3 regions of the Streptomyces sp. NPDC090127 genome follow, and region 2 is predicted to be linked to each of the others. Evidence: predicted binding sites of a transcription regulator. Region 2 holds the regulator's gene; each other region holds the start of a gene.
The links. Region 2 encodes HrcA, which represses chaperone genes, less so after heat shock. Its sites were predicted from a motif close to TTNGCACTCNGNNNNNCNGAGTGCNAA; they were not measured.

Region 1: a site for HrcA is predicted at 7,252-7,278, ahead of groL (chaperonin GroEL). Genes of this name have one in related genera too.
Region 3: a site for HrcA is predicted at 5,510-5,536, ahead of groES (co-chaperone GroES). Genes of this name have one in related genera too.

The regions. Positions count from the first base shown of each region.
Region 1 is NZ_JBIVDE010000008.1:252,452-262,634, forward strand. Features, by position in the region: gene ACIPPS_RS27835 (isochorismatase family protein) at 1-526, opposite strand, end outside; gene ACIPPS_RS27840 (GlxA family transcriptional regulator) at 630-1,649, shown strand; gene ACIPPS_RS27845 (DUF2000 family protein) at 1,646-2,134, opposite strand; gene ACIPPS_RS27850 (AraC family transcriptional regulator) at 2,184-3,011, shown strand; gene ACIPPS_RS27855 (hypothetical protein) at 3,098-4,078, opposite strand; gene ACIPPS_RS27860 (GNAT family N-acetyltransferase) at 4,213-4,782, opposite strand; gene ACIPPS_RS27865 (SRPBCC family protein) at 4,779-5,246, opposite strand; gene groL (chaperonin GroEL) at 5,459-7,087, opposite strand; gene ACIPPS_RS27875 (cold-shock protein) at 7,462-7,665, opposite strand; gene ACIPPS_RS27880 (MoaD/ThiS family protein) at 8,188-8,466, opposite strand; gene thrC (threonine synthase) at 8,495-9,790, opposite strand; SAM riboswitch class I at 9,808-9,959, opposite strand; gene ACIPPS_RS27890 (glucosyl-3-phosphoglycerate synthase) at 10,081-10,183, shown strand, end outside.
Region 2 is NZ_JBIVDE010000006.1:104,935-115,117, reverse strand. Features, by position in the region: gene ACIPPS_RS22580 (AMP-dependent synthetase/ligase) at 1-1,006, shown strand, start outside; gene hemW (radical SAM family heme chaperone HemW) at 1,087-2,319, shown strand; gene ACIPPS_RS22570 (DUF3097 domain-containing protein) at 2,537-3,337, opposite strand; gene ACIPPS_RS22565 (MBL fold metallo-hydrolase) at 3,348-4,070, opposite strand; gene hrcA (heat-inducible transcriptional repressor HrcA) at 4,255-5,274, shown strand; gene dnaJ (molecular chaperone DnaJ) at 5,275-6,414, shown strand; gene ACIPPS_RS22550 (nitronate monooxygenase) at 6,606-7,685, shown strand; gene ACIPPS_RS22545 (16S rRNA (uracil(1498)-N(3))-methyltransferase) at 7,682-8,425, shown strand; gene ACIPPS_RS22540 (AAA family ATPase) at 8,519-9,928, shown strand; gene ACIPPS_RS22535 (tetratricopeptide repeat protein) at 9,925-10,183, shown strand, end outside.
Region 3 is NZ_JBIVDE010000001.1:1,129,515-1,139,697, forward strand. Features, by position in the region: gene ACIPPS_RS04960 (hypothetical protein) at 1-2,260, opposite strand, end outside; gene ACIPPS_RS04965 (ester cyclase) at 2,402-3,100, shown strand; gene groL (chaperonin GroEL) at 3,307-4,935, opposite strand; gene groES (co-chaperone GroES) at 5,055-5,363, opposite strand; gene ACIPPS_RS04980 (polysaccharide deacetylase family protein) at 5,757-6,722, opposite strand; gene ACIPPS_RS04985 (SAM-dependent methyltransferase) at 6,805-7,986, shown strand; gene ACIPPS_RS04990 (hypothetical protein) at 8,121-8,738, opposite strand; gene ACIPPS_RS04995 (RNA polymerase sigma factor) at 8,781-10,025, opposite strand; gene ACIPPS_RS05000 (YciI family protein) at 10,059-10,183, opposite strand, start outside.

The DNA.
Region 1 (10,183 bases), on a different contig from region 2:
CGGCGGTGACCTCGGCGACCGCCGTCCGCAACGGGCGCGTCGCGCAGGCGTCGGCGACCACGGTCGGGCGGTTCCCGCGCAGGAAGGCGCCCTCGGCGGTGAACGTCACGCACATGTGGGTCATGAACCCGGCGACGACGACGTCCTTGTGCCCGGCCGCGTCGACGAGTTCGCCCAGGTCGGTGCCGACGAAGGCGTTCGGGACCCCCTTCACCACCACCGCCTCGCCCTCGACCGGCGCGACGCTCGGGTGGATCGCGCCGATGTCGACCCGGATGTCGTACGCCGTGCCCTCACCGCCGTCGTTGACGACGTGGATCACGGTCACCCCCGCCTCGCGGGCCCGTGCGAGCAGCGCGGCGGCCGCGTCGAGCGCGGGCTGCCAGCCGTCCAGCTCCATCACACCGCGCGTGTACGTGTTCTGGTAGTCGACGAGGATCAGCGTCGCCTCGGCGAGCGACGCGGGCGTCTCGTCGAAGCCGTTCAGCTCCCGCAGTGTCGTGGACGCGGTCGCGGTCGTACCCATGGAAGTAACCCCTCGTTCGGCGTTTCTCGCTACGTCTGAAACGCTATGGCCGCCCACTCCACGTCGGCAATGTCACCCAACTTGCAGATACGGACATCAGCCCATGGCAGCGTCAGCGAGCAGCCCGATGGACCACCTCGTCGTCATCGTCCTCTTCGACGGCGTCGACCTCCTCGACGTCACCGGTCCCCCCGAGGTCTTCGCGCTCCTGCGCCGGGAGACCGAGGACGCCGCCGGCTACCGCGTCGTGCTCGCCGCCGAGACGATGGATCCCGTCACGACCTCCGCCGGGGTACGGATCCTCCCGGACCTCACGTTCGACGAGGCCGCCGGCCGGCGCATCGGCACCCTCCTCGTCCCCGGCTCCGTCGAGGTCCAGACCGACGCGGACGGGCAGCGCCGCGTGCACGCCCTCGCCGACCCGGCGGTCGTCGACCGGGTCCGTACCCTCGCCGCGCGGACCCGCCGCGTCACCTCCGTCTGCGTCGGGGCGCACATCCTCGCCGCCGCCGGGCTGCTCGACGGCAAGCGCGCCACCACCCACTGGTCGACGGCGCGCCAACTCGCCGCCGAGCACCCGCTGGTCGAGGTCGACGCCGACCCGATCTTCATCCGCGAGGGCGACGTGTGGACCGGCGCCGGAATCAGCGCGTGCCTGGACCTCTCCCTGGCCCTCGTCGCCGAGGACTTCGGCGAGACGGTGGCGCTGCGCGTCGCCCGCCAGCTCGTCATGTACCTCAAGCGTCCCAGCGGCCAGAGCCAGTTCAGCGTCCCCCTCGAACCGGTCTCCACGACCCGCCGCGTCGAGGACCTGCGCCACCACATCACCCGCCACCTCGCGGAACCCCTCACCGTCGACGACCTCGCCGCGTACGCGCACGTCAGCAGCCGTCAGCTCACCCGGATCCTCAAGGAGGAACTCGGCGTCACCCCGGGCGTCTACATCGAGTCGGCCCGCGTCGAACGAGCCCGCGCGGCCCTCGAAACGACCGACGACACGCTCGAACGCATCGCGTCGACCTGCGGCTTCGGCACGATCGACACCCTGATCCGAGCCTTCCGCCGCCGCCTCGACACCACCCCCACCGACTACCGCCGCCGTTTCCGTACCGACACCCCCTAGGGGTGCATCCGCGCCCCCTTGAGCACCTTGTCGACCGCGTTGCGCGGTCCGTACACGGCGAGGCCCACCACGTCCAACCCGTCCGTCGGGACCGCCCGTACCGCCGCGCGGTTGTCGCGGTCGTTGCCGGTGGCGAACAGGTCGGCGGTGAAGACGGCGCGCGGCAGCGAGCGGGACAGGGCGCGGCCGTGCGCGGCGGTCAGCGTCTCCTTCGTCCCCTCGAAGACGAGGACCGGCTGCCGGAACATCGGCAGGTACGGGACGCCGTCGGCGTCGGCGTACGGCTCCCCGATCACCTCGGGGAGCGTGCTGCCGAGGCCGCTGACCAGGAACGCGGTGACGTTCAGCCGCTGCCAGGTCTCCAGGTCCTCGCGCAGCAGCACGGCGATCTTGGTGTCGAAGCGTACGGGCGGATTCTCGGCGGCCGGAGCCCCGGCGGCCGGGTTCTCCTCGGCGGGTCCGGTGGTGAGGGTCTCGGTGTTCATGCTCTGAGACTGCCCGTCGCCCCCGCGCCCCTTCTTGTACGTTCTTGGCATGGTGTCGCGTCCGTCGGTGTCCGCGTGGCGCCCCGGCGTCCCGGGGGTCGTCGAGGTCTTCCACGCCCACTTCACCGAGCACGCGTACCCGATGCACGTCCACGACGCCTGGACGCTGCTGATCGTCGACGACGGCGCGGTCCGCTACGACCTGGACCGTCGCGAGCACGGCACCCCGCACGACACGGTGTCGCTGCTCCCGCCGCAGGTCCCGCACAACGGCTCGCCCGCCACCGCGCACGGCTTCCGCAAGCGGGTGCTCTACCTGGACCTGAGCCAACTGGACGAGACCTTCATCGGACCGGCCGTGGACGGGCCCGACCTCGCCGACCCCCTCCTGCGCGGGCGGGTCGCCCAGCTGCACGCGGCGCTGGCGCACCCGGGCGACGAGCTGGAGGCCGAGAGCCGCCTCGCGCTGATCGCCGAACGCCTCCGCACCCACCTGCGCCCCCGCCTCGGCACCACCCACCCGGCCCCCGCGAAGGCGGCGCCGGGCGGTGTCGCCCACACCCTGCGCGAGCTCCTCGACGCCCGGCTGCGCGACGGCGTCACCCTCGCCGAGGCTTCAGGTCACATCCACGCCCACCCCACCCACCTGGTGCGCGCCTTCACCACGGCCTTCGGCATCGCGCCGCACCAGTACGTGACGTCCCGCCGCATCAGCGAGGCCCGCCGCCTCCTCCTCGACGGCCGCCCCCTCGCCGAGGTGGCCACGGCGACGGGCTTCTACGACCAGTCGCACCTGACCCGTCACTTCCGGCGCCACATGGGCACCACCCCCGGCCACTACGCCCGTCGCCCCCTCAGAACCCACCCGCACAGCTGACGCCGCCGACCCCTCAGAACCCACCGCACAGCTGACGCCGCCGCCCCCCTCAGAACCCACCCGCACAGCTGACGCCCCCGCCCCCCTCAGAACCCACCCGCACAGCTGAAGCCGCCGTGCCCGCCGCTGTAGCCGCCCGAGCCGCTCGTCCCCGTACCGCCGCCACCCCACCGTGACGGGGAGCGCGGCGGAGGCGGGGGCGCCGTGAAGGTGCGGTAGCTCTCGTGGAACAGCTCCTGCCACCACTCCCGGAAGCCGACGCCCGCCTCCCGCCGGGCCTTCCGCAGGGCGGCGCGGTCCCACACGACGGTGCGTACGTTCAGCTCCAGGATCGCCTGCCGCAGCCCCGCGAGATCGAAGCGGCGGCCGTCCCCCGCTCCCCCCGGCGGCACCTCGGCGCCGGCGACGTCGTACCGGAAGACGTGCACCACCTGCCGCCCGCCCCCGCCCCCGTCGCTGCCGCCACCGCCGGCGGCGCCGTCGGCCTCGCCCCCGCCCTCCGTCGCCACGTAGCAGCCCCAGACCGGCCGCTCGGCGAGCCGCGCCCGCCGTACCCGCGCCTCCGCCTCCCGGCGGGCCTGCTCGCGCGCCCGCTCGGCCGCCTTCTCCTGCTCGGCCCTGACCAGGGCGCGGATCTCCTCGCCGACCGGCGCGTACGCCTCGATCGACTCCCGGAGCTTCCGCTCGTACCGCTCACGGGTCTTCTCCCAGGCGTCGAGCGCGCGTCGCGCGGCCAGCGGCCGCCACCACGGGACGGCGACGACCCGGGCGTGCGCGGCGCGGAGTTCGGCGCTGATGGCGTCCACGATCCCGACGTGCGAGACGGCCGCGTCGATCCAGCGGCGGCACTCCTCCGGGGTGCACGGGACGAGCGCGCCCGTCGCGGCGTGGGCCCGCGGGGTGCTGACGGAGAAGAAGGGCCCCTCGTGTCTCCTGGTCAGGAGGTAGACGGGGAAGTTCTCGTGGACGCGGACCATCCCGTCGATCCGCTCGACCTGGTCAGGGGCGTCCTGATGGCCCGACAGTCTCGTGTGGTTGATGAGGTACGGCACATCGGTGCGGCGCATCGGCTCCACCCCTGCGGCTCAGGCTCCCCCCAGAGTGCCCGCGCCCCTCGCCCCGCGCAATGGCCCCCGCGACACCGCCCCACCACCCCGCGCGTGTCCCCTCGCCCGGCCCCCTGCGGGGTCCCGCCCCGCCCCTACCCGGGCCCGCCCTCGCCCCCCGCCCGCACCCGCCCGTACATCACCATGTCCCGGCGTTCGCCGCCCACTTCCTGCCAGGACGCCAGCAGCCCCTCCCGTACGAAACCGGCCCGCTCCGCCGTCCTGGCCGAGGCCTCGTTCCAGGGTTCGACGAGCAACTGGAGGCGCGGGATGCCCAGTTCGCCGAGGGCCCAGGTGCTGACCGCCGTCAGCGCGGCCGCCGCCGCGCCCTCGCCCCGGCAGGAGGGGGCGATCCAGTAGCCGAGCGTCGCCCGGCCCTCCGGGAGGTCGCGCAGCCAGAGGCCGATCATGCCCGCCGGACGGGCGTCGCGGCGGCGGACGACCACGAAGGAGTAGCCCGCGCCGGTCTCCGCGCGGCCCTGCTGGCGCCGGACGAACGCCTCGCCCTCACTCTCCGAGTACACCGGCGGGACCGTGGTGGCCAGCGGGATGTACGGGTCGGTCGACGCCTCCTCCACGAGCGGCAGATCCGCCCGCTCCCACCCGCGCAGCTCGTACGATCCCGATCCCGATCCCGCGGCGAGCCGCGGCACGACCAGGCTCACATCAGCTCCAGGTACGCCGCGAGGCGGTCGTACTCCTCCTTGACCCCGGCCTCCATGCCCGTCGCCAGCGCCTGGTCCCGGATCTCCGACGACGGCCAGACCGACGTGCTCGTGAGCGCCGTGCCGCCGTCCGGCGTGTCGTCGAAGGTGAGGGTGACGTGGACCGGCGGGCCGGGCATGAGCTCGAAGACCTCGGTGTAGACGAGGCGCTCATGGGCGAGGATCTCCTCGTACGTGCCGGAGAAGACGATCTCCCGGCCGTCGGGCGCGGTCTGGCCCCAGCGCCACGCCCCGCCGACCCTGAGGTCGATGGCGCAGACGGACGTGGGCATCGCGGCCACGCCGTACCACTGGCGCACGTGCTCGGGGCGGGTCCACGCCTCCCAGAGACGGGCGGGTGGCGCGTCGAAGGTGCGGGTGATGACCAGTTCGCGGTCGGTCGGTGTCGTCAGCAGCGTGACCATGGATCGCTCCCGCCTTCCATGGGCCGGAGCGTGGTCATGGATCGCTCCCGCCGTCCGTGGGCCGCACGGCCCTGGGCCGCCTCGCGGCCCCCACCCCACCAGCATCACCCCGAACGCCCGAGGGCGGCACCCCCAGCAGGGGTGCCGCCCTCGGTCGCGTATCGCGCCGCGTACTGCTTCGCGTACTGCGGGGAACTACCGATCCCGGAGGATCAGAAGTCCATGTCACCGCCCGGCATGCCGCCCGGAGCGGCCGCGGAGGCCTTCTCCGGCTTGTCGGCGATGACGGCCTCGGTGGTGAGGAACAGCGCGGCGATGGAGGCCGCGTTCTGCAGCGCGGAACGCGTCACCTTCGCCGGGTCGATGATGCCCTCGGCGATGAGGTCGACGTACTCGTTGGTCGCGGCGTTCAGGCCGTGGCCGACGGGCAGGTTGCGGACCTTCTCCGCCACGACGCCACCCTCGAGGCCGGCGTTGACGGCGATCTGCTTCAGCGGGGCCTCGAGGGCCAGCTTGACGATCGCGGCACCGGTGGCCTCGTCGCCGGTCAGGTCGGCCTCGAGCTTCTCGAAGACGCTGGAGGCCTGGAGCAGGGCCACGCCACCACCGGCGACGATGCCCTCCTCGACGGCCGCCTTCGCGTTGCGAACGGCGTCCTCGATGCGGTGCTTGCGCTCCTTGAGCTCGACCTCGGTCGCGGCACCGGCCTTGATGACCGCAACACCGCCGGCGAGCTTCGCCAGGCGCTCCTGCAGCTTCTCGCGGTCGTAGTCGCTGTCCGAGTTCTCGATCTCGGCACGGATCTGGTTGACGCGACCGGCGACCTGGTCGCTGTCACCGGCACCGTCGACGATCGTGGTCTCGTCCTTGGTGATGACGACCTTGCGGGCGCGGCCCAGCAGGTCCAGGCCGGCGTTCTCGAGCTTGAGGCCGACCTCCTCGGAGATGACCGTGCCGCCCGTGAGGATGGCGATGTCGTTCAGCATGGCCTTGCGGCGGTCGCCGAAGCCCGGAGCCTTGACCGCGACGGACTTGAAGGTGCCGCGGATCTTGTTGACGACCAGGGTCGACAGGGCCTCGCCCTCGACGTCCTCGGCGATGATCAGCAGGGGCTTGCCCGACTGCATGACCTTCTCCAGGAGCGGGAGCAGGTCCTTCACGGAGGAGATCTTGGAGTTGACGATCAGGAGGTACGGGTCGTCCAGGGACGCCTCCATACGCTCCATGTCGGTGGCGAAGTACGCCGAGATGTAGCCCTTGTCGAAGCGCATACCCTCGGTGAGCTCCAGCTCCAGACCGAAGGTCTGGGACTCCTCGACGGTGATGACGCCTTCCTTGCCGACCTTGTCCATCGCCTCGGCGATGAGCTCGCCGATCTGGGTGTCGGCGGCGGAGATGGAGGCCGTGGAAGCGATCTGCTCCTTGGTCTCGACATCCTTCGCCTGCTCCAGCAGGGCGCCGGAGACGGCCTCGACGGCCTTCTCGATGCCGCGCTTGAGGGCCATCGGGTTGGCGCCGGCCGCCACGTTGCGCAGGCCCTCGCGGACGAGCGCCTGGGCGAGGACGGTCGCGGTGGTCGTACCGTCACCGGCGACGTCGTCCGTCTTCTTGGCGACTTCCTTGACCAGCTCGGCGCCGATCTTCTCGTACGGGTCCTCGAGCTCGATCTCCTTGGCGATGGACACACCATCGTTGGTGATCGTGGGGGCGCCCCACTTCTTCTCGAGGACGACGTTCCGGCCCTTGGGGCCAAGGGTGACCTTGACGGCGTCGGCGAGCTGGTTCATCCCGCGCTCGAGACCGCGCCGTGCCTCCTCGTCGAACGCGATGATCTTGGCCATGTGAAGTGGTCCTCCCGGACATGGGGTGGATAACGCTCCAGGACCGCGCCGATGCCCGCGACGGACGGCCTGCGAGCCCGATGGTTCCTTGCCCCACCTGGCCGCGGGCCTCATCTGCCCGATCCTCGTAAGCACTCTCACCTTCAGAGTGCTAACGCCAATGATTAGCACTCGGCATAGGAGAGTGCAAGCGCCTCTCGGTGATCGGAAGCCTGTCGCTCACACCCACCCGCGCCCGCCCGCGCGCTCCCACGCCCGCCCGCGCGCTCCCACGCCCGCCCGCGCACGCACGAGGGGTCCGCATCCTGGTCAGGATGCGGACCCCTCGGCGTGAGAACGCGTGAGTGCGTACGTGGTGGCCGATCGCGCCGTGCTCAGACGGCGAGCTTGACCATGTCCGCCTGCGGACCCTTCTGGCCCTGCGAGATCTCGAACTCGACCCGCTGACCCTCTTCGAGGGTGCGGTAACCGTCCATCTGGATCGCGCTGTAGTGGACGAATACATCCGCACCACCGTCGACCGCGATGAAGCCGTAGCCCTTCTCCGCGTTGAACCACTTGACGGTGCCCTGAGCCATGCCTAACTCCCCTATTACTGGCCCTTGCGCGGGACCGCACTTCGCGGACCCGGGTCAGACCCTGCGCCGGAACGCGTCGACCGCGGCTGAATGTATCTGCCCAACTGCCCTCTGCAACAGGTCAATCGGACGAGAATTCTGGGCACGGCGTAAAGGAGAATTCCGGAGAATTGATTGAATTCCGGGGCAAGTCGGGCCCGGCAAAGGGCGCAGAAGGTACACATCGTTCGCACACTTTGGCTGCTTCTTGTCGCATGCGGACGCATTCTCATATGCGCCTGGCACGGAGCGGCGAGTGAGGCCGGGGGGACTTCCCCAACTCTACCCCGCTCAACCATGCAGAATTGCCCCCTCCGCTTTCCTCGCGGGAGGGGGCAATTCGGTTACTCCGGGTAATTCGGTTACTCCGCGTCAAGCGAGCGCGCGGGCGGGCGCTCGGCCGCGGCCGTCCGCACTCGGCAGCGCTCGACCGCTCTCCGCTGAGAGCGGTCGAGCGCTCTCCGCGGAGCGCTCGGCAGGTGCTCAGCAGCCGCCGGCGACCGCGGGGATGATCGAGACGCCCGCGCCGTCCGGCGTCGCCGTCTCCAGGCCCTGCTCGAACCGGACGTCGTCGTCGTTGACGTAGACGTTCACGAAGCGGCGCAGCTTGCCCTGGTCGTCCAGGACGCGGGCGGCGATGCCGGCGTGGTTCTTCTCCAGGTCGGCGATGACCTCGGAGAGGGTCGCGCCCTCCGCCGGAACCTCGGCCTGGCCGCGCGTGTAGGTGCGGAGGATGGTGGGGATGCGGACCTTGACGCTCATGTGGTGCTGCCTTCCGTGACGAGGTGGGTCAGTGGGCCAGGCCGGCGTCGCGGAACGCGTCCAGGCTCGGGCGGATGGTGGCGGTCGCCTGCGAGGTGTCGGCCACCGCGTCCAGGGTCTTGAGGCCGTCGCCCGTGTTGAGCACGACCGTGGTGAGGGACGGGTCGATGAGGCCGGCCTCGACCAGCTTCTTCGTCACGCCGACCGTCACGCCGCCCGCCGTCTCGGCGAAGATGCCCTCGGTCCGGGCCAGGACCTTGATCGCCTCGACGACCTGCTCGTCGTTCACGTCCTCCACCGCGCCGCCCGTGCGGCGCGCGATGTCCAGGACGTACGGGCCGTCGGCCGGGTTGCCGATGGCGAGCGACTTGGCGATGGTGTTCGGCTTCTGGGGCCGTACGACGTCGTGACCGGCCTTGAAGGCCGCCGACACCGGCGAGCAGCCCTCGGCCTGGGCGCCGAAGATCTTGTACGGCTTGTCCTCGACGAGGCCCAGCTTGATGAGCTCCTGAAGGCCCTTGTCGATCTTGGTGAGCTGCGATCCGGAGGCGATCGGGATCACCAGCTGGTCGGGCAGGACCCAGCCGAGCTGCTCGCAGATCTCGTACGCGAGCGTCTTGGAACCCTCGCCGTAGTACGGCCGCAGGTTGACGTTGACGAAGCCCCAGCCCTCGCCCAGCGGGTCGCCGATGAGCTCGGAGCAGAAGCGGTTGACGTCGTCGTAGTTGCCCTCGATGCCGACGAGCTCGCCGCCGTAGACGGCGGCCATGACGACCTTGCCCTGCTCCAGGTCGTGCGGGATGAACACGCAGGAGCGGAAGCCGGCCCGGGCGGCCGCGGCGCCGACGGCGCCGGCCAGGTTGCCGGTGGAGGAGCAGGAGAGCGTGGTGAAGCCGAAGGCGCGGGCGGCTTCCAGGGCCTGGGCGACGACGCGGTCCTTGAAGGAGTGCGTCGGGTTGCCGGAGTCGTCCTTGACGAAGAGCTTGCCGGGCTCGACGCCCAGCTCGCGGGCGAGGTTGTCGGCCTGGACGAGCTTGGTCCAGCCCGGGTTCAGGTTCGGCTTCTCGGCGACGTCGGCGGGGACGGGCAGCAGCGGGGCGTAGCGCCAGATGTTGGCGGGGCCGGCCTCGATCTGCTTGCGCAGCGCCTCGGGGTCACCGGTGGGCAGGTCGTACGCGACTTCGAGGGGGCCGAAACACAGCTCACAGGCGAAGATCGGACCGAGTGCGAAGACTTCACCGCATTCCCGGCAGGAAAGGCCGGAAGCGGGACCGAGGTCGACGGTCTGGGTGGCTTCGGTGGTGGAAACAGTCTGTACAGCCATGGAGGCGAGGCCCTTTCTCCTCATCTTTCCCATGACGAACGTCGCCATGAGACGGATTTGGCACCTTCCCTAGCCGGGAGCCTCGCTGACGCGCGTGGCGCGGACGAGACCGACTGGAGGGTTGCCGGGGCTTCAACGGGCCGTTTCCCTCTGCCCCTCTGGATGAGCGGTATTCGATTGTGGAACGCGGACGGCACCCCGACATGCATCGGGCGTTCGCGTTGTTCAAGACTGTAACCGAAGGCATGGACGGTTGAGATGGTCGTCCGAACCGCGAGATGGAGATCACGTTGCTGGAAGAAGTGGAGCGCTGGCTCGGACGGCGGTCGTGGTCCGTGGCAGACCGTCCGCTCGACCGGATCCTGGCGGCGAAGCACGGGACGTCGGTCAGCG
Region 2 (10,183 bases):
CTTCGAGAAGGTCTACAACGGCGTCGCCGCCAAGGCGCGCGAGGGCGGCGCGGCCAAGTACAAGATCTTCCAGTGGGCGGCCGGCGTGGCCCGCGAGTACGCCAAGGTCACCCAGGACAACTTCCGCCGTACCGGCACCGCCTCCGCGCCCTTCGGCCTGGAGACCAAGCACAAGGTCGCCGACGCGCTGGTCTACAAGAAGCTCCGCGAGGCCTTCGGCGGTCGGCTGCGCGCCGCCGTCTCCGGCTCCGTCGCGCTGGCGCCCGAGATCGGCTACTTCTTCTCCGGCGCGGGCATCCACATCCTGGAGGGCTACGGCCTGACGGAGTCCAGCGCCGCCTCCTTCGTCAACCCGGGCGAGGCCTACCGCACCGGCACCGTCGGCAAGCCGCTGCCCGGCACCGAGGTCCGGATCGCCGACGACGGCGAGATCCTGCTGCGCGGCCCCGGCATCATGGAGGGCTACCACGGCCTGCCGGAGAAGACGGCCGAGGTCCTGGAGGCGGACGGCTGGTTCCACACCGGCGACATCGGTGAGCTCTCCGCCGACGGCTATCTGCGGATCACCGATCGCAAGAAGGACCTGTTCAAGACCTCGGGCGGCAAGTACATCGCGCCGACCGAGATCGAGGGCCAGTTCAAGGCCGTCTGCCCGTTCGTCTCGAACATCGTGGTCCTCGGCGCCGACCGGAACTACTGCTCCGCGCTCATCGCCCTCGACGAGCCCGCCATCCTCGGCTGGGCCGCCGAGCACGGCCTCGCGGGCAAGGCGTACGCGGAGGTCGTCGCCGCCCCGCAGACCCAGGAGATGGTCCAGGGCTACGTGGACCGGCTCAACGAGGGCCTTCAGCGCTGGCAGACGATCAAGAAGTTCCGGCTGCTGCCGCGGGACCTGGACATCGAGCACGGGGAGCTGACGCCGTCGCTGAAGATGAAGCGGCCGGTGGTGGAGCGGACGTACAAGGACCTGATCGAGGAGATGTACGCGGGGGCTCGGGAGGCGTAACCGCCGCTCCGGAGCAGTCGTCGCCGCCGGGTTTTCCACAGGCCGACGGCTTGGGTCGGGCAGTACGGGACAATGGGCTCATGCCTTCCGTACTGCCCGATGGTGAGCCCATGCCCGAGGACGGGGTGCTGCCCGCGCACGCCCTGGAAGGGGCCGGGAAGCGGCCGCTCGGGTTCTATCTGCACGTGCCGTACTGCGCCACGCGGTGCGGCTACTGCGACTTCAACACGTACACCGCGAGCGAGCTGCGCGGTGCCGGCGGCGTGCTCGCCTCCCGGGACAACTACGCCGGGCAGGTCGTCGAGGAGATACGCCTCGCCCGGAAGGTGCTCGGCGACGACCCGCGCCCGGTGCGGACGGTCTTCGTCGGCGGCGGTACGCCGACGCTGCTCGCCGCCGGCGATCTCGTACGGATGCTGGGGGCGATCCGGGACGAGTTCGGGCTCGCGGACGACGCCGAGGTGACGACGGAGGCGAACCCGGAGTCGGTGGACCCGGCGTACCTGGCGGAGCTGCGGGCCGGTGGTTTCAACCGGATCTCCTTCGGCATGCAGAGCGCCCGACAGCACGTCCTGAAGGTCCTCGACCGTACGCACACCCCGGGGCGGCCCGAGGCGTGCGTCGCGGAGGCGCGGGCGGCGGGCTTCGAGCACGTGAACCTGGACCTGATCTACGGCACGCCGGGGGAGTCCGACGACGACTGGCGGGCGTCCCTGGAGGCGGCGATCGGGGCGGGCCCCGACCATGTCAGCGCGTACGCGCTGATCGTGGAGGAGGGGACGCAGCTGGCGCGGCGGATCCGGCGGGGCGAGGTCCCGATGACCGACGACGACGTGCACGCGGACCGGTATCTGATCGCGGACTCCGTCTTCGCGGAGGCGGGCTTCGAGTGGTACGAGGTGTCGAACTGGGCCACCTCGCAGGCCGGGCGCTGCCTGCACAACGAGCTGTACTGGCGCGGCGCGGACTGGTGGGGGGCCGGGCCGGGGGCGCACTCGCACGTGGGGGGTGTGCGGTGGTGGAACGTGAAGCATCCGGGGGCGTACGCGGCGGCGCTGTCCTCCGGTCGGTCGCCGGGGGCGGGGCGGGAGGTCCTCTCGGCGGAGGACCGGCGCGTGGAGCGCGTGCTTCTGGAGCTACGGCTCCGGGAGGGCTGCCCGCTGGAGCTCCTGAAGCCCGCGGGGCTCGCGGCGGCGGAGAGGGCGCTGGCGGACGGGCTTCTCGCGGCGGAGCCGTACGGCGAGGGGCGGGCGGTGCTGACGCTACGGGGGCGGCTGCTGGCCGACGCGGTGGTTCGGGACCTGGTGGACTAGGCGGACTCCGTACGGCACGGGCCCCGTCCGGGGGGCCTCGCGCCCGTGCGGGGGCCCGGGGGTCCGGCGCCCTGTGCGGGGGCCGGGGGGTGCGGCGCCCTGTGCGAGGGGCCTGGGAGGCGTCGGCCTTGTGGGAGGGGCCCGAGAAGGCGTCGCCCCTGTGGGTTGTGCCCACCCGTTCCGCCCGCGGAACGATTGCCCACGACCGGGGGGCGGGTCAGGGGGCTGTGACGAAGTCGATGAGTTCTTCCACCCGGCCCAGGAGTTCCGGCTCCAGGTCCTTGTAGGTGTGGACGTGGGACAGGATGTGCTGCCAGGCCGCGCCCGTGTTCTCCGGCCAGCCCAGGGCTCGGCAGACGCCCGTCTTCCAGTCCTGGCCGTGCGGGACGCGAGGCCACCCCGGGATGCCCACCGAGGACGGCTTCACCGCCTCCCAGACGTCGATGTACGGGTGGCCGACGATCAGGACGTCCGGGGACGAGACCTGGGCCGCGATACGGGACTCCTTGGAGCCCGGCACCAGGTGGTCGACCAGGATGCCCAGCCGGGCGTCCGACGCCGGGGCGAACTCCGCCACGATCGCCGGAAGGTCGTCGATGCCCTCCAGGTACTCCACCACCACGCCCTCGATGCGCAGGTCGTCGCCCCAGACCCGCTCCACCAGCTCCGCGTCGTGCCGGCCCTCCACGTAGATCCGGCCCGCCCGCGCCACCCGCGCCCGCGCGCCCGGGACCGCGATCGAGCCCGAGGCCGTCCGGGTCGGCCGCGTCGGGCCGGCCGAGGGGCGCACCAGCGTCACCACCTTGCCCTCCAGCATGAACGCCCTGGGTTCCAGCGGGAACACCCGGTGCTTGCCGAAGCGGTCCTCCAGCGTCACCGTGCCCGCCTCGCAGCGGATCACCGCCCCGCAGAAGCCGGTCGAGACCTCCTCCACCACGAGGTCCACCTCCGCCGGCACCTCCGGCACCGGGGCGGACCGCTTCCAAGGGGGCGTCAGGTCGGGGTTGTAGCTGCGCATTCGCGAGACGTTATGCGACCGCGAAGCGGCGTGCCAGCTCCTCGCGTTGGTGCCGTACGAACGCCGCGTCCACCACCGCCCCGTGGCCCGGTACGTACAGCGCGTCCTCCCCGCCCAGGGCCAGCAGCCGGTCCAGCGCGTCCGGCCAGCGCGACGGGATCGCGTCCGGGCCCGCCTGCGGCTCCCCCGACTCCTCGACGAGGTCCCCGCAGAAGACGATCTCCCGCCCGCCCGGCACCAGCAGCGCCAGGTCGTGCGCGGTGTGACCGGGACCCACGTTGGCGAGCAGCACCTGCCGGCCCCCCAGGTCCAGCGTCCACTCGCCGGAGACGACGTGGTGCGGCGCCACCAGCATGTCCGCCGCCTCGGCCGCCTCCGTGGCGTCCACCCCCTGCCGTACCGCGTCCGCCCGCAGCGCGTCCCCGTCCCGCCTCAGCAGTTCCGGCAGACCCACCGCGCCGTACACCTCCGCCCCCGCGAACGCCGCCGTGCCCAGTACATGATCGAAGTGCGGGTGGCTCAGTGCGATGTGCGTCACTCTTCGCCCGCCCGTCAGCGCCTCCACCTGACCCCGCAGCTCCGTCCCCTCCCGGAGCGTGGAGCCCGTGTCGTACAGCAGCACCGCCTCCTCCCCGACGACCAGACCCACCGTGGCGTCCCAGCCGGGCAGGCGGCGCCTGCCCACCCCGTCCGCGAGCCGCTCCCAGCCGAGCTCTTTCCAATCGACGTCCATACGTGGACGCTATCCGCAGCGACGTCCGCGAAGCCCCCGATGCCCGTGACGGGCGCCACCCCGAGGCGGCCTCCTTGCCAGGAGCGATGCCCGCCGCCGTACACTGGCCGGGGGTTTCCTGGCACTCGGGCAGGGCGAGTGCCAAATGCGGAGCAAACCGATACGACAGCTGGAGGTGTGCGCGATGCTCAGCGAACGCAGACTCGAGGTGCTGCGCGCCATCGTCCAGGACTATGTCGGGACGGAGGAGCCCGTCGGCTCCAAGGCGCTCACGGAGCGCCACAAGCTCGGCGTCTCGCCCGCCACCGTGCGCAACGACATGGCCGTCCTGGAGGACGAGGGCTACATCGCCCAGCCCCACACCAGCGCCGGACGCATCCCGACCGACAAGGGCTACCGGCTCTTCGTCGACCGGCTCGCCGGCGTCAAGCCGCTGTCGACGCCCGAGCGGCGCGCGATCCACAACTTCCTCGACGGAGCCGTCGACCTCGACGACGTCGTCGGGCGCACGGTCCGGCTGCTCGCGCAGCTGACCCGGCAGGTCGCCGTCGTGCAGTACCCGTCGCTGACCCGCTCGACGGTCCGGCACGTGGAACTGCTCTCGCTGGCGCCCGCCCGGCTGATGCTCGTGCTCATCACGGACACCGGCCGGGTCGAGCAGCGCGTCATCGACTGCCCGGCGCCGTTCGGCGAGACCTCGCTCGCCGATCTGCGGGCCCGGCTCAACAGCCGGGTCGTCGGTCGCCGTTTCGCGGACGTGCCGCAGCTGGTGCAGGATCTTCCGGAGTCCTTCGAGGAGACGGAGGACCGCGGCACGGTCTCGACGGTGCTCGCGACCCTGCTCGAAACGCTGGTGGAAGAGCACGAGGAGCGGCTGATGATCGGCGGTACCGCCAATCTCACCCGCTTCGGCCATGACTTCCCCCTCACGATCAGGCCTGTGCTCGAAGCTCTGGAGGAGCAGGTCGTGCTCCTCAAGCTGCTCGGCGAGGCGAAGGACTCGGGCATGACCGTACGGATCGGGCACGAGAACGCCCATGAGGGACTCACGTCCACGTCCGTCGTCGCGGTCGGCTACGGTTCGGGCGACGAGGCAGTCGCCAAACTCGGCGTGGTCGGACCGACCCGCATGGACTACCCCGGAACGATGGGAGCGGTACGCGCAGTGGCACGTTACGTCGGACAGATCCTGGCGGAGTCGTAAGTGGCCACGGACTACTACGCCGTACTCGGCGTGCGCCGCGACGCGTCCCAGGACGAGATCAAGAAGGCATTCCGGCGGCTCGCACGCGAGCTGCACCCGGATGTGAATCCCGATCCGAAGACGCAGGAGCGGTTCAAGGAGATCAACGCCGCGTACGAGGTGTTGTCGGACCCGCAGAAGAAGCAGGTCTACGACCTCGGTGGTGACCCGCTGTCCGCATCGGGCGGTGGCGCCGGGGCCGGCGGCTTCGGCCAGGGTGGCTTCGGGAACTTCTCGGACATCATGGACGCGTTCTTCGGTACGGCGTCGCAGCGCGGGCCGCGCTCGCGCACCCGGCGCGGCCAGGACGCGATGATCCGGCTGGAGATCGACCTCAACGAGGCCGCCTTCGGCACGACCAAGGACATCCAGGTCGACACGGCCGTCGTCTGTACGACGTGTTCCGGTGAGGGTGCCGCGCCCGGCACCTCCGCGCAGACCTGTGACATGTGTCGCGGTCGTGGTGAGGTCTCGCAGGTCACCCGGTCCTTCCTGGGCCAGGTCATGACCTCCCGCCCCTGCCCCCAGTGCCAGGGCTTCGGCACCGTCGTCCCGACCCCGTGCCCGGAGTGCGCGGGCGACGGCCGGGTCCGTTCGCGGCGCACGCTGACCGTGAAGATCCCCGCCGGTGTCGACAACGGCACGCGCATCCAGCTCGCCGGCGAGGGCGAGGTCGGCCCGGGCGGCGGCCCGGCGGGCGACCTGTACGTGGAGATCCACGAGGTCCCGCACGAGACCTTCCAGCGGCGCGGCGACGACCTGCACTGCACGGTCACCATCCCGATGACGGCGGGCGCGCTCGGCACGAAGGTGCCGTTGCAGACGCTCGACGGGCTCGAGGAGGTCGACATCCGCCCGGGCACCCAGTCCGGCCAGTCGATCCCGCTGCACGGGCGCGGCATCACGCACCTGCGCGGCGGCGGACGCGGTGACCTGATCGTCCACGTCGAGGTGACGACGCCGTCGAAGCTCGACGTGGAGCAGGAGCGACTGCTGCGCGAACTGGCGAAGCTGCGCGGCGAGGAGCGCCCGACGGGCCAGTTCCAGCCGGGGCAGCAGGGGTTGTTCTCGCGTTTGAAGGACGCGTTCAACGGGCGGTAGGCGCCGCTGCCGGGGGTCCGGGGGTTGTCCCCCGGGTCGGCACGGTCAGTCGGGGCAGCAGGGGTTGTTCTCGCGTTTGAAGGACGCGTTCAACGGGCGGTAGGCCCGCCAGCGGGAGCGCACCCGCGAGGGGCTGGTGAGGGCGGTATCCGCAGCGCGGATGCCGCCCTTCCGTGTGGCACCATGCCTGCATGTCCCCCGCGCTGACCGATCTCTCCCGCTACCCGATCGTGCAGGCCCCCATGGCGGGTGGCGCCTCCAGCCCGCAGCTCGTCGGGGCCGTGTGCGAGGCCGGCGGGCTCGGGTTCCTGGCCGGGGGGTACAAGACGGCCGGCGGGCTGTACCAGGAGATCAAGCAGGTGCGCGGGCTGACCGGCCAGCCCTTCGGCGTGAACCTCTTCATGCCGCCCGGCGGCCAGCCCGCCGACCCCGCCGCCGTGGAGGTGTACCGCCACCAGCTCGCCGGGGAGGCCACCTGGTACGAGACGGCCCTCGGCGACCCCGACAACGGGCGCGACGACGCGTACGACGCCAAGCTCGCGATCCTCCTCGAGGACCCGGTCCCCGTGGTCTCGTTCACCTTCGGCTGTCCGGACCGGGACACCTTCGACGCCTTCGCCCGCGCCGGTACGTTCACCGTCGTCACCGTCACCTCCGCCGAAGAGGCCCAGGCCGCCCAGAGGGCCGGCGCGGACGCCCTCTGCGTGCAGGGCGTCGAGGCCGGCGGGCACCAGGGCACACACCGGGACGACCCGGACGCCGCCCTCGCCGGGACCGGGCTCCTCACCCTCGTCACCCAGGTCAGGGAGACCGTGCAGCTGCCGATCGTGGCCGCCGGCGGCATCATGCGCGGCGCGCAGATCGCCGCCGCCCTCGCCGCCGGGGCCGACGCCGCCCAGCTCGGCACCGCCTTCCTGGTGTGCCCCGAATCGGGCGCGAACCCGCTGCACAAGCAGGCCCTCACCAACCCGCTCTTCGTCCGCACCGAACTCACCCGCGCCTTCTCCGGCCGCCCCGCGCGCGGGCTCGTCAACCGCTTCATGCGCGAGCACGGACCGTACGCCCCCGCCGCCTATCCCGAGGTCCATCACCTCACCGCCCCGATCCGCAAGGCCGCCGCGACCGCGGGCGACGCGCAGGGCATGGCCCTGTGGGCCGGCCAGGGGCACCGGCTGGCCCGCGACCTCCCGGCCGGCCAGCTCGTCGAGGTGCTGGCCGCCGAACTCGACACCGCACTGACCGCGCAGGCCCACAGGAGCACCGCCTCATGACCGCACCCGTCTTCGTCGTCGAGGCCGTCCCCGGCACCGGCACCTTCCTCCTCGACGGCCCCGAGGGCCGCCACGCCGTCGCCGTGAAGCGGCTGCGCGCGGGGGAGGAGCTCGTCCTCACGGACGGCCGGGGCGCCTGGGCCGACTGCGTGGTGCTCGGCACCGAGGGCAAGGACCAGCTGACCGTCCAGGTCTCCTGCACGTACGAGGAGGCCGAGCCCGCGCCCCGTATCACCGTCGTCCAGGCGCTGCCCAAGGGCGACCGGGGCGAACTGGCCGTCGAGATCATGACGGAGACCGGTGTCGACGCGATCGTGCCGTGGGCCGCGTCCCGTTGCATCACCCAGTGGAAGGGCGATCGCGGGCTCAAGGCCCTCGCCAAGTGGCGGGCCACCGCGCGCGAGGCCGGCAAGCAGTCGCGCCGCACCCGGTTCCCCGAGGTCGCCGACGCGATGACCACCAAGCAGGTCGCCGCACTCCTCGCACGCGCCGACTTCGCGGCCGTCCTGCACGAGGACCGGGACCACCCGAGCGGCGCGCTCGCCGACGCCGAACTCCCCGCCGAGGGCGAGATCGTGCTCGTCGTCGGGCCCGAAGGAGGCGTCTCTCCCGAGGAGTTGGCCGCCTTCGAGGAGGCGGGCGCGAAACCGTACCGGCTGGGCCGCAGCGTGCTGCGCACCTCGACCGCGGGGACCGCGGCGACGGCCCTGCTCCTCGGCCGTACGGGGCGCTGGAGCTAGTCACCGCGCCGCCCGGCGCCGGTGTGCGCGGGCTGCTCGGCTTGCCCCAACCCGGTGGGCGGGGGCGCCTGGCGGATCCCTAGGCTGGGCGGCATGTCCGACGAGCCTCCCCTGATCCGTAGTCTGCGCGCCGCCGTCGCCGCCGCACCGGAAGACGTGCCCCTGCGGCTCCACTTCGCCGAACTGCTCCTCGCCGAGGGGCGGGGCGACGAGGCCGTCACGGAGGCGGCCGTCGCGCTCCAGCGCGCCCCGGGCGACCCCGCCGCCCGCGCCCTGATGGCCCGCGCGATGGGTGTGCCCGCCGCGCCCGCCGTTTCCGGGACAGCGCCCGCCGAGCCCGCCGTTCTCGGGACAGCGCCCGCCGCGCCCCCCGTTCCCGGGGAAGCGCCCGCGGAGCCCACCGCGGCCGCCGCCCCCACCGAAGCTCACGCCGCCCCCGACGAGGGCCGCGCCGAGACCCCCACCGAGACCTCCACCGAGACCCCCACCGAGCCGCCCGTCTTCGACTGGGCCGCCGCCGAGCAGGAGGTCGGTGACGTCGTCGGGCCCCGCTTCGTGGCCGGTGAGGTCGAGGAGCCGCTCACCGCCGACGGCAGTGGCGACCCCGGCGACGCCTCCGCCTGGGACGTCGACCTGCCCGGCGCCGTACGCCTCGCCGACGTCGGCGGCATGCGGGAGGTCAAGGACCGTCTGGAGGCCGCCTTCCTCGCGCCCATGCGCAACCCCGAACTCCGCAAGCTGTACGGCAAGTCGCTCCGCGGCGGCCTGCTCCTCTACGGGCCGCCCGGCTGCGGCAAGACGTTCATCGCCCGCGCCGTCGCCGGTGAACTCGGCGCGAACTTCCTGTCGGTCTCGCTCTCCGACATCCTCGACATGTACATCGGCACGTCCGAGAAGAACGTCCACGACATCTTCGAGACGGCCCGCGCCCTGGCCCCCTGCGTCGTCTTCCTCGACGAGCTGGACGCGCTCGGCGCCAAGCGTTCGCGCACCCACCACAGCGGGCTGCGCAACGTCGTCAACCAGCTCCTCACCGAGCTCGACGGCATCGACGGGGCCGAGAACGAGGGCGTCTTCGTGCTCGCCGCGACCAACGTCCCCTGGGACGTGGACCTCGCCCTGCGCCGGCCCGGCCGCCTCGACCGCACGCTCCTCGTGCTGCCGCCCGACGCCCCGGCGCGCGAGGCGATCCTCCGCTACCACCTGCGCGAGCGGCCCATCGAGTCGGTCGACCTCGGCAAGCTCGTCAAGGCCACCGAGGACTTCTCGGGCGCGGACCTCGCCCATGTCTGCGACAGTGCCGCCGAGTTCGCGCTCCTCGACTCCGCCCGAACCGGCACCGTACGCATGATCGGCATGAAGGACCTGCTGGCGGCGGCGAAGCAGATCAGGCCGTCCAGCGACTCCTGGTTCGCCTCCGCCCGGAACGTGGCCATGTTCGCCAACGACGGCGGGATGTACGACGACCTGGTCGCCTACCTGAAGAAGAAGCGCAAGCTGTGAGCGGGACGACCACGCATCCGCACGTCGAGCGGGCCGAAGCGCTCTACGGCATGGAGCGGTACGAGGAGGGCCTGGCCCTGGTCGACCGGCGCCTGGCCGAGGCGCCCGACGACCACGAGGCGTGGACCACCCGCGCCCGCTGCCTGCGCACACTCGACCGGTTCGAGGAGTCGCTCGCGGCCGCCGAGGAGGCGCTGAAGCTCGAACCCGAGCTCGCAGACGGGCACTTCATGCGCGGATGCGCCCTGCGCTCCC
Region 3 (10,183 bases), on a different contig from region 2:
CGGAAGCCGCCTCCCGCACCAGCCGTCGTTCGCCACCCGCCGCCACGACCGCCGCCACCACGCCTCGTACCAGGGCGTGCTGGACCGGATCCGTGGGGGCGACCGCGCAGGCCAGCGCCCGGGCGCGGGCGAAGTCGCCGGTCCGGGCGATCGACTCGACGAGCGGTTCCAGCAGGTGGTCGGGGAAGGCCTCGTCGGCCCGCTCACGCGCCAGGGCCTCCGCCCGGTCGAGCCGGCCGGTGTCCGCCAGCGCGGCGACCAGGACCGCGAGCGCCTCACTCCGGTGGCGTACGTCGTCCATGGCGCGCGCCAGTTCCTCGGCCAGGTCGTACCTGCCCCGGCCCGCCGCCCACCGGATCTCGGCCAGTGCCACGTTCGGATCCGCCGCGTGGGTCCGGGCCACGGCCCGGGCCCGCTCGTCCTCACCCATCGACGTCAGGAGGTCGAACACCTCGGCCGGGGTGTCGGAGGCAGCGACCGCCGCGTCCGCCCGTGCCAGGTGCGCCGCCGCCTCTCCACCGCGTCCGGCCCACGACAGCTCCAGCGCGACCCGAACGCGCACCAGGGCCTCCCCCGCCGGGCCCGCCGCGGTCGCCAGCCGTTCCACCCGTTCGGCGTCCCCGGCCCGCGCGCACTCCCCGGCCACGCCGGGCAGCGCGACGGCCCGGTCGGCCGGCTCCACGAGCCCGGTCGCCAGTCGCTCCGCACGGTCGAGGCGCCCGGCCCTCGCCCAGCCGATGCTCAGCTGCGCGAGGGCCACCTCCCACTCGTCGGCCCCGCTGTAGTCGGGCAGGTCCGCGAGCGCCTCCGCGTCCTCCCACACCCGCACGGCGTCCACCGGATCGCCCCGGTCGAGGTAGACGACGCCGATGTCCACCAGCGCGAGCGCGCGCCAGTCGAGGCTCGGGATGCTGTGCGCGAGCGCCTCGGCTCGGCGGTCCTGGCCGAGCGAGGCCCAGGCCCACGGCAGCGTCCCCTGCACATTGCCGTTCCGGCCTTCCAGCTCCTCCCGGCGGATGACCAGCCGGACGACGTCGACGAGGTCCGGGACGCCCGCGCGGACGCACGCCTCTTCCGTCATCCGTATCTCTTCGAACGCCAGGACGTCCCCGCCCGTCTCCTCCATCATCCGGTCGTGGCGGGCCTCGTCGAGCGCGCACGTCAGCATGCGGTCGAGGTCTCCGGCCGTCCGCAGCATCGAGACGTACCCCCGCAGCAGGTACTCCGGCGTCCCCTCCGGCCACCCCTTCGCCCGCCACTCCTCCGCCCAGGTGTGCAGCGTTCCCCGTCGGCGGTGCAGCTCCCGCTCCCCCAGCATCTCGCGCGCGTGGACCGCGAGTTCTTCGTGGGCGAGGATGTACGACTGTCCGACGAGGGCGAAGGTGCGGCCGGGGCCGGTGCGCAGCAGATCCTTCACGCGGTACGGGACTTCCCCGGTCAGCTCGGCCAGGTCGTCCGCCGTGAGGCCGCCGCCGGCCGCGGTGAGCAGGGCCAGGACGTCGCCCGCCGTGCCGGCCGACTCCAGGAGTCGCTTCAGCTCGCGCTCCGCCTCGGCACGGATCGCGCGGGCGTACGGGGAGGGCTCCAGGAGCCTGACGATCGCGGGGTCCTGGAGCGGGTGGCCGGGCGGGACGTCCGCCGGGAGCGGGGGGTTGAGGCGCCCCGAGACGATGACCGGGAGGTCGGTCGGCAGCAGGCTCGCGATCGAGTGCGCGTCCGGGCCCGTCGTGACGCCCCGGTCCTCGTCCAGGCCGTCGACCAGGAGGACCAGGCGTTCGCCCCGCCTGGCGCAGGCCCGGGCCGCCTCCCCGTAGAGGCGGAGCAGGTGGGCCTCGCGGGTGGCCGCGGTGAGCAGGGCCGGCAGGCCTTCGCCCGCCAGCTCGGCGAGCTGCTCCAGGACCACGTCCACGTACGCCACGGCGTCGTTCTGGGCGCCCAGCCGGGCCGTGATGAAGAAGGGCACGATACGGACGCCCTGGGGCGGATGGAGGGCGAACCAGGACAGCAGCGCCGTCTTGCCCGCCCAGGCCTCCGCGCGCCACCAGGCGTACGAGGGGCCGGAGCGCCCGGTGCAGAAGTCCGTCAGCGCGGCCAACTCCGCGTCCCGGCCGACCAGTTCCTCCGGGGCGAGCCTGCGGACCTGCTGCCCGTACGCCGAGCGGACCGGCGACGCCGTGACGACCTGGTTGTGGGAGCCGGTCACCACGATGCCCGCGTCGCCCCCCACGGCGACCGACTGCTTCCCCCGCGCCTGCTGCATGACCTCATGCTGTCAGGCGTCCGGGCCCAGGGAGTGTCCGGACAGTATGCGCGGCGAGCGTGCGTGCCGGGCGTCGCGAGCCAGGCCAGACTTTCCGGACACGACCTACGATGGAAGGGACCACCCGGTCCGGGAGGCACCATGACCTTCGTACAGATAATTGACTGCAAAACCAGTCGGTTCGACGATCTGAACCGGCTCATGGACAAGTGGGTCGATCAGACCCAGGGCAAGCGGACCGCCACGCACAGCGTCATCGGCAAGGACCGCTCCGACTCGTCCCACCTCGTGGAGATCGTGGAGTTCCCCTCCTACGAGGTCGCGATGACCAACTCGCAGCTTCCGGAGACGGATCGCATCTTCCGGGAGATGATCGCGCTCTGTGACGAGATGCCGACGTTCACGGACCTCGACATCGTCCGGGACGAGCAGCTGTACAAGAGCAACGCCCGTCGGCTCTTCGAGCTCATGACCGCCGAGGGCGAGCTGCCACCGCTCGACGAGGTGCTGGCCGAGGGGTACCACGACCACGATCCGACCAACGAGCAGGACGTCATCGGCATGGACGCGGTCCGCCGTGAGGCGGAGATGTGGCGCAACGGGTTCGACCTCGCCTTCACCGTCAACGACCAGATCGCCGAGGGCGACCGGGTCTGCACGCGGTGGACCTTGATCGCGACGCACAACGGCGACTTCATGGGGCTCCAGCCCACCGGCATGAAGGTGTCCATGACCGGCACGACCATCCACCAGTTCCGGCACGACGGGAAGATCACGGAGGGGTGGTGGCAGTACGACCTGCTCGGGCTCATGGGGCAGCTGGGCGCGGTGGAGGCGTAGGCCGCCCTGGGCGCCGCGCCGTGGAGGCCGTTGGCCCTGGCGGGGTGGAGCCCGTAGCCCCTGGGCGCGGTCGAGGTCGTAGCCCCTGGGCGCGGTCGAGGTCGTAGCCCTGGGCGCCGTGGAGGCCGTAGGTCCCGGCGTCACCAAACGCCGAGGTCCGGCGCCCCCAGCGGGGCACCGGACCTCAGTGAGCGGTTACGCGCGCGTCAGTGCGAGTGGCCGTGACCGTGGCCGTGGCCACCGTCCGCCGGCTCCTCTTCCTTCTTCTCCACCACGAGGGTCTCGGTGGTGAGGAGGAGGGAGGCGATCGAGGCGGCGTTCTCCAGCGCGGAGCGCGTCACCTTCACCGGGTCGATGACGCCGGCCTTGACCAGGTCGCCGTACTCGCCGGTGGCGGCGTTGAAGCCGTTGCCCTTGTCCAGCTCCGCCACCTTCGAGGTGATGACGTAGCCCTCGAGGCCGGCGTTCTCCGCGATCCAGCGCAGCGGCTCGACGGCGGCGCGGCGGACGACCGCGACACCCGTGGCCTCGTCGCCGGTCTTGCCGAGGTTGCCCTCGAGGACCTTGACGGCGTGGACCAGAGCGGAGCCACCACCGGAGACGATGCCCTCCTCGACCGCGGCGCGGGTCGCGGAGATGGCGTCCTCCAGACGGTGCTTCTTCTCCTTCAGCTCCACCTCGGTGGCGGCGCCGACCTTGATCACGCACACGCCGCCGGCCAGCTTCGCGAGGCGCTCCTGGAGCTTCTCGCGGTCCCAGTCGGAGTCGGTGGACTCGATCTCGGCCTTGATCTGGTTGACGCGGCCCGCGACGTCCTCGGACTTGCCGCCACCGTCGACGATGGTGGTGTCGTCCTTGGTGATCGTCACGCGGCGGGCGGTGCCCAGCACGTCCAGACCGGCCTGGTCGAGCTTGAGGCCGACCTCCTCGGCGATGACGGTGGCACCGGTGAGGGTGGCCATGTCGCCGAGCATCGCCTTGCGGCGGTCGCCGAAGCCCGGGGCCTTGACGGCCACGGCGTTGAAGGTGCCACGGATCTTGTTCACGACCAGGGTCGACAGGGCCTCACCCTCGACGTCCTCGGCGATGATCAGCAGCGGCTTGGAGGAGCCGGCCTGGATGACCTTCTCCAGGAGCGGCAGCAGGTCCTGGATCGAGGAGATCTTGCCCTGGTTGATCAGGATGTAGGGGTCGTCGAGGACGGCCTCCATACGCTCCTGGTCGGTCACCATGTACGGGGACAGGTAGCCCTTGTCGAAGGCCATGCCCTCGGTGAAGTCGAGCTCCAGACCGAAGGTGTTGGACTCCTCGACGGTGATGACACCGTCCTTGCCGACCTTGTCCATCGCCTCGGCGATGAGCTCGCCGACCTGCTGGTCCTGCGCGGAGAGCGCGGCCACGGCGGCGATGTCGGACTTGTCCTCGATCGGACGGGCGGTCGCGAGCAGCTCGTCGGAGACGGCCTTGACCGCGGCGTCGATGCCCTTCTTCAGGGCGGCCGGGGAGGCACCCGCGGCGACGTTCTTCAGGCCCTCGCGGACGAGCGCCTGGGCGAGCACGGTGGCGGTGGTGGTGCCGTCACCCGCGATGTCGTTGGTCTTGGTCGCCACCTCCTTCACCAGCTGGGCACCGAGGTTCTCGTACGGGTCCTCGATCTCGACCTCGCGGGCGATCGTGACACCGTCGTTGGTGATGGTGGGAGCGCCGAACTTCTTGTCGATGACGACGTTGCGACCCTTGGGGCCGATCGTCACCTTCACCGTGTCGGCAAGCTTGTTGACGCCGCGCTCAAGGGCGCGACGGGCGTCCTCGTCGAACTTCAGGATCTTCGCCATGGGAGCGATTCAGCCCTCTCGGATTTCGTGGTGAAACTGGTGAAACGAACTGCGCCCCGGACGCCCGGTGGGGGGTCAGGGGCGCAGCTCAAAGCATCCGCTTCAGGTACTTCGGTGAATTACTTCTCGATGATCGCGAGCACGTCGCGAGCCGAGAGGACGAGGAACTCCTCGCCGTTGTACTTCACCTCGGTGCCGCCGTACTTGCTGTACAGCACGACGTCGCCGACCTGGACGTCGAGCGGCAGGCGCTCGCCGTTCTCGAAGCGACCCGGGCCCACCGCGAGGACAGCACCCTCCTGGGGCTTCTCCTTCGCGGTGTCCGGGATGACCAGGCCAGAGGCGGTGGTCTGCTCGGCGTCGAGCGGCTGGACCACGATGCGGTCCTCGAGCGGCTTGATGGCAACCTTGGAGCTGGTGGTCGTCACGATCCGACCTCCCCCTTCGGAGATCTCACGGGGCTAACTGTCTGGGGTGGCGACCAGGTGGATCCGTCGTCGCGGGTGCCGGACCTGCCCGTCGCTGTGTTGGCACTCTCCAGTGGGGAGTGCCAGACCTGAGACTATGACCGCGATTAGCACTCGGTCAAGCGGAGTGCCAATTCAGTGCGGCGCGCCGCGGCGCGGGGGGCACGTCCCTACGGGAAACGGCACGTCGGACGGGATCGTTCCGCCCCTGTTCCCGCAGCTCTCCCAGCTCCCGCAGCTCCACCGCCGCCTTCCGTCCCAGGCGTTCGATCGGGTCCACCGACGTCGCGCACCCCGAGACCCCCAGGAGCGCGCCGGCCAGCGCGAGGCCGACCGCCGACCGGCGCGCGCCGGTCACACGTAGTCCTCGAGCTTCGCGACCGCGTACCCCTTGGCCGTGATCGTCTTCATCACCCGGCGGATCATGTCCGGCATCGAGCCCTTCCAGTCCTCCTTGCCCCGGAAGTGGGTGAGCACGATGTCGCCGGGGTGCAGGTCCCGGTCCCACTCCCGCCACTCCATCCGGTCCGGGAAAGCCTCCGAGGCCCACAGCGGAACCGCCTTCACCCCGCACGACGCGGCCGCGCGCAGCGTGTCCTCGTTGTAGTTGCCGTACGGCGGCCGGAAGAGCGGGGGACGCTTCCCGTACCGCTTCTCGATGACGTCCTGCATCCCGCAGATCTCGCGCTTCTGCGCGCTGTACGAGAGCCCGGGCAGATAGCGGTGGTTGAGAGTGTGGTTGTGCAGGGAGACGCCGGCGTCCTGCATCTTCTTGAAGTAGCCGTAGTCCTCCTTGACGAGGTAGTCGCTGAGGAAGGCGCTGTAGGGGATCCTCAGCTCGCTCATCATCCGGACCAGCTCCGGATCCTTCTCCGCGCCGTCGTCGATCGTCAGGAAGACGACCTTCTGCTTCGTCGGCACGGTGGTGAAGACCGGCGGCAGCCCCTCGCCGTCCGTCTCGAAGCCCTTGCGGGTGGTGATCTTCGGCTTCACCGCGGGCGGGGCCGGCGCCTCCAGCGGCGGCCGTTCCAGGCCCCACTTCCTGGCGGCGACGACCCGTGCGGCGCGGAGTTCGCGGACCTTCTCGACGTACGAGTCGAGCGCGGCGGCCGCGCCCTCGGGCCGCTGCCGGCCGGCGTCGGGGCGCGCGGGGCCCTTCTGCCCGGCCGCGGGCGCGCCCGCGGTGCCCTCCCCGTCGGCAGAGGGACCCGCGCAGGCGGATCCGAGCGCGGCGACGACCAGTGCGGCGCCCACCGAGCGACGGATGCGCGCCGCCACTCTCTTCGGGCGAATTTCGTCCTTTTGTCTTACTAGCTGCATGGCGCCGCATCCTGTCAGCGGAGCGCCCCGCACGGCCGGAGACACCGCCGCCCGGCGCCCACCATCCCCCGGCTGGCCCACAATGGGACGGGTGACCGACCTCGCCGCCTTCACCGCCCTGCTCGCCCCCGAGGGCCAGACGCTGCTCGCCGCCCTGCGCGACTACGACCCCGCCCAGGAACTGGCCGTCGCCTCCCGGCTGCGCCGCGAGCACCCCGCCGACCTGGTCTCGGCGGCCCTCGGGCAGGCCCGGCTGCGACAGCGCGCGGTGGCGAAGTTCGGCGCCGAGGACGCGTACCGGATGTACTTCACCCCGCACGGCGTCGAGCAGTCGACGCGCGCGACGGTCGGGGCGTACCGCGCACAACGCCTGCGCGCGCTCGGCGTGCGCCGGGTGGCCGACCTCTGCGGCGGGGTCGGCGGGGACGCCCTCGCGTTCGCCCGGGCCGGGATCGCGGTCCTGGCCGTGGACCGGGACCCGCTGACGGCGGAGGTCGCCCGCGCCAACGCCGAGGCCCTCGGGCTGACCGACCTGATCGAGGTGCGGTGCGCGGACGTGACCGAGATCGACACAAGCCCGTACGACGCCGTCTTCGTGGACCCGGCGCGGCGCGGCGGCCGGGGGCGCATCTTCGACCCCGAGGCGTACTCGCCGCCGCTCTCCTGGGCGGTCGAGGCCGCCCGCAAGGCCCCGCGCGCGGCGCTGAAGATCGCGCCCGGCATCCCGCACGAGGCGGTGCCGGCGGAGGCCGAGGCGGAGTGGATCTCGGACGGCGGCGACGTCAAGGAGGCCGTGCTGTGGTTCGGCACCTCCCCCGGCGAGCGGCGCGCCACCCTCCTGCCCGCCGGCGCGAGCCTCATCGGCCGCGACCTGCCCGACCCCGCCGTGCGCCCGGTCGGCCGCTACCTCTACGAACCGGACGGCGCGGTCATCCGCGCGCACCTGGTCGCCGAGGTGGCGGAGGAGCTGTCCGGGGGCCTGGTCGACGAGACCATCGCGTACGTCACGGCGGACGCCCTCGTCCCGACGCCGTTCGCCACGGCGTACGAGATCACCGACGAACTCCCCTTCAACCTCAAGAAGTTGAAGGCCCTGCTGCGCGAGCGGGAGGTCGGCACGCTGACGGTGAAGAAGCGCGGCTCCGCGGTCGAACCGGAGGAGATCCGCCGCCGGGTCAAGCCGAAGGGACCGAACGCGGCCACAGTCTTCCTGACCCGCGTCGCGGGCGCCCCGACGACGCTGATCGGCCACCCGGCGCGGTAGCCCACGGTGCTGGAGCCCCCGCCGCCATAACCGCCGGCGCTGTAGCCCTCGGCGTTACAACCGCCGCCGCTGTAGCCCCCCGTGTCGGCACTCCCGCCCCGTAGCGGCGGGGCCGTCGGCAGTCGGGCCGTCCGTTACGCCACGAGCCGCACCGCCAGCCGGTAATGGCCGACCGCCTTCACCACGCCGGTCAGGCCGCTGACCCACAGCCCGAGCGCGGCGCCCATGAAGTAGGTCACGAGGCCGTAGCCGCCGCGCCCCGGGCCGGTCGCCTCGGCGGGCGCGGCCAGGGAGAGCCACAGGCCGACCGCGCACAGCGCGAAGGAGACCAGCAGCCAGACGACGCTCAGGACGGGCCTGCGCAGCCGGGCGTCGGCCGCGCGGTCGGCGTCCACGGCGGCCCACAGCGTCAGCCGCTCCCGCGCCTCGCGGTCCCGACGCACGCCCCGGGCGAGGAAGAAGACGGCGGGGACGACGGCGCCCAGGCCAAGGGCCACGAAGAAGCACGCGAACAGGCCCGAGATGGGGTCGAGCGACTCGTCGAGCATGATGAACCCGGAGCCGCACAGCCCCCAGCCCAGTTGGAGGGTCGCCACCCACACCAGGAAGACCGACAGCCGTGCGCCGCCCAGCAGACGGCGGTTGAGCTCGGCCATCGCCCGCGCCCGGTCGGCCAGTCGGGCCTCCCGGTCGGGCCAGCTCCGTATCTCGACCGGCGGTGGGGGTGGGGGCAGCGGTGCGCGTGACGACATACGGCCGAGACTACCGAGCCCCGACTCCCCTCCTCCTCCGCCTCACCCGCCCGCCTCTTCCGCCCGCCCGCGCAGCAGTTCGCGCTCCCGTTCGTTGCGGGTCAGGGCCGCCGCGCGCGCGAACTCCGCGCGGGCCTCCTCCGTACGGCCGAGGCGCCGCAGCAGGTCGCCCCGGACGCTCGGCAGCAAGTGGTAGCCGGACAGGGCCGGTTCCTCGGTCAGGGCGTCGACGAGGGCCAGGGCGGCCGCCGGGCCCTCGGACATGGAGACGGCCACCGCCCGGTTCAACTCGACCACCGGGGAGGGCGCGACGACCGCGAGGCGCCCGTACAGCGCGGCGATCGTCCGCCAGTCCGTCTCCTCGTACGTGCCCGCCTTCGCGTGGCAGGCGGCGATGGCGGCCTGGAGGGCGTACGGACCGTACGTCACGCCCTCGCCCGCCCGTCCCAGCGCGTCGAAGCCGCGCCGGATGAGCCGCCGGTCCCAGCGGCCGCGGTCCTGGTCGGCGATCAGCACCGGCCGCCCGTCCGGACCGGTGCGCGCCGCCGTCCGGGAGGCCTGGATCTCCAAGAGGGCGGCGAGCCCGTGGACTTCGCCCTCCTTCGGCATCAGCCCTTCGAGCACCCGGGCCAGCCGCAGCGCGTCCTCGCAGAGCGCCGGGCGCAGCAGGTCGTCGCCCGCCGTCGCCGCGTACCCCTCGTTGAAGACGAGGTAGATGACGTCCAGGACCGAGCCGAGCCGGGCCGCCCGCTCCTGCCCGTACGGCACCTCGAACTCCACGCCCGCCTTCGCCAGCGTCCGCTTCGCCCGGACGATCCGCTGCGCGACCGTCGCCTCCGGCACGAGGAAGGCGCGGGCGATCTCGTCCGTGCGCAGCCCGCCGACCAGGCGCAGGGTGAGCGCGGTCCGCGCCTCGGCGGAGAGCACCGGGTGGCAGGCGGTGAAGATCAGCCGCAGCAGATCGTCGTCGATGTCACCGGGCCCGGACGGCTCGGGGTCGTACGAGGACTCCGGCACCTCACGCCCGACCTCGGCCAGCTTGCGCGCGTACGTCTCCCGGCGCCGTACGAGATCCACGGCGCGGTTCTTCGCGGCGGCCGTCAGCCAGGCCCCCGGCCGGTCGGGTACGCCGGTTCTCGGCCACTGCTCCAGGGCCGCGACGAAGGCGTCCTGGGCGATCTCCTCGGCGATGCCGACGTCACGGACGATCCGCGCGACGGCGGCGATGATCCGCGGCGACTCCATCCGGAAGACGGTCTCGACGGCGCCGGGGGCGGGTGCGGTCATGGATCAACCATGACACCACCCGCCCCGGCCGCGTCACATCTCTTCGATCTCGCGGACCTCGCAGGTCACCTTCCACTGCGGCGGGTGGATCTCCAGGAACCGCTTCCCCCACTCGACGGCCTCGGCCAGGTCCTTGCACTGGGTGATCGAGTAGCCGC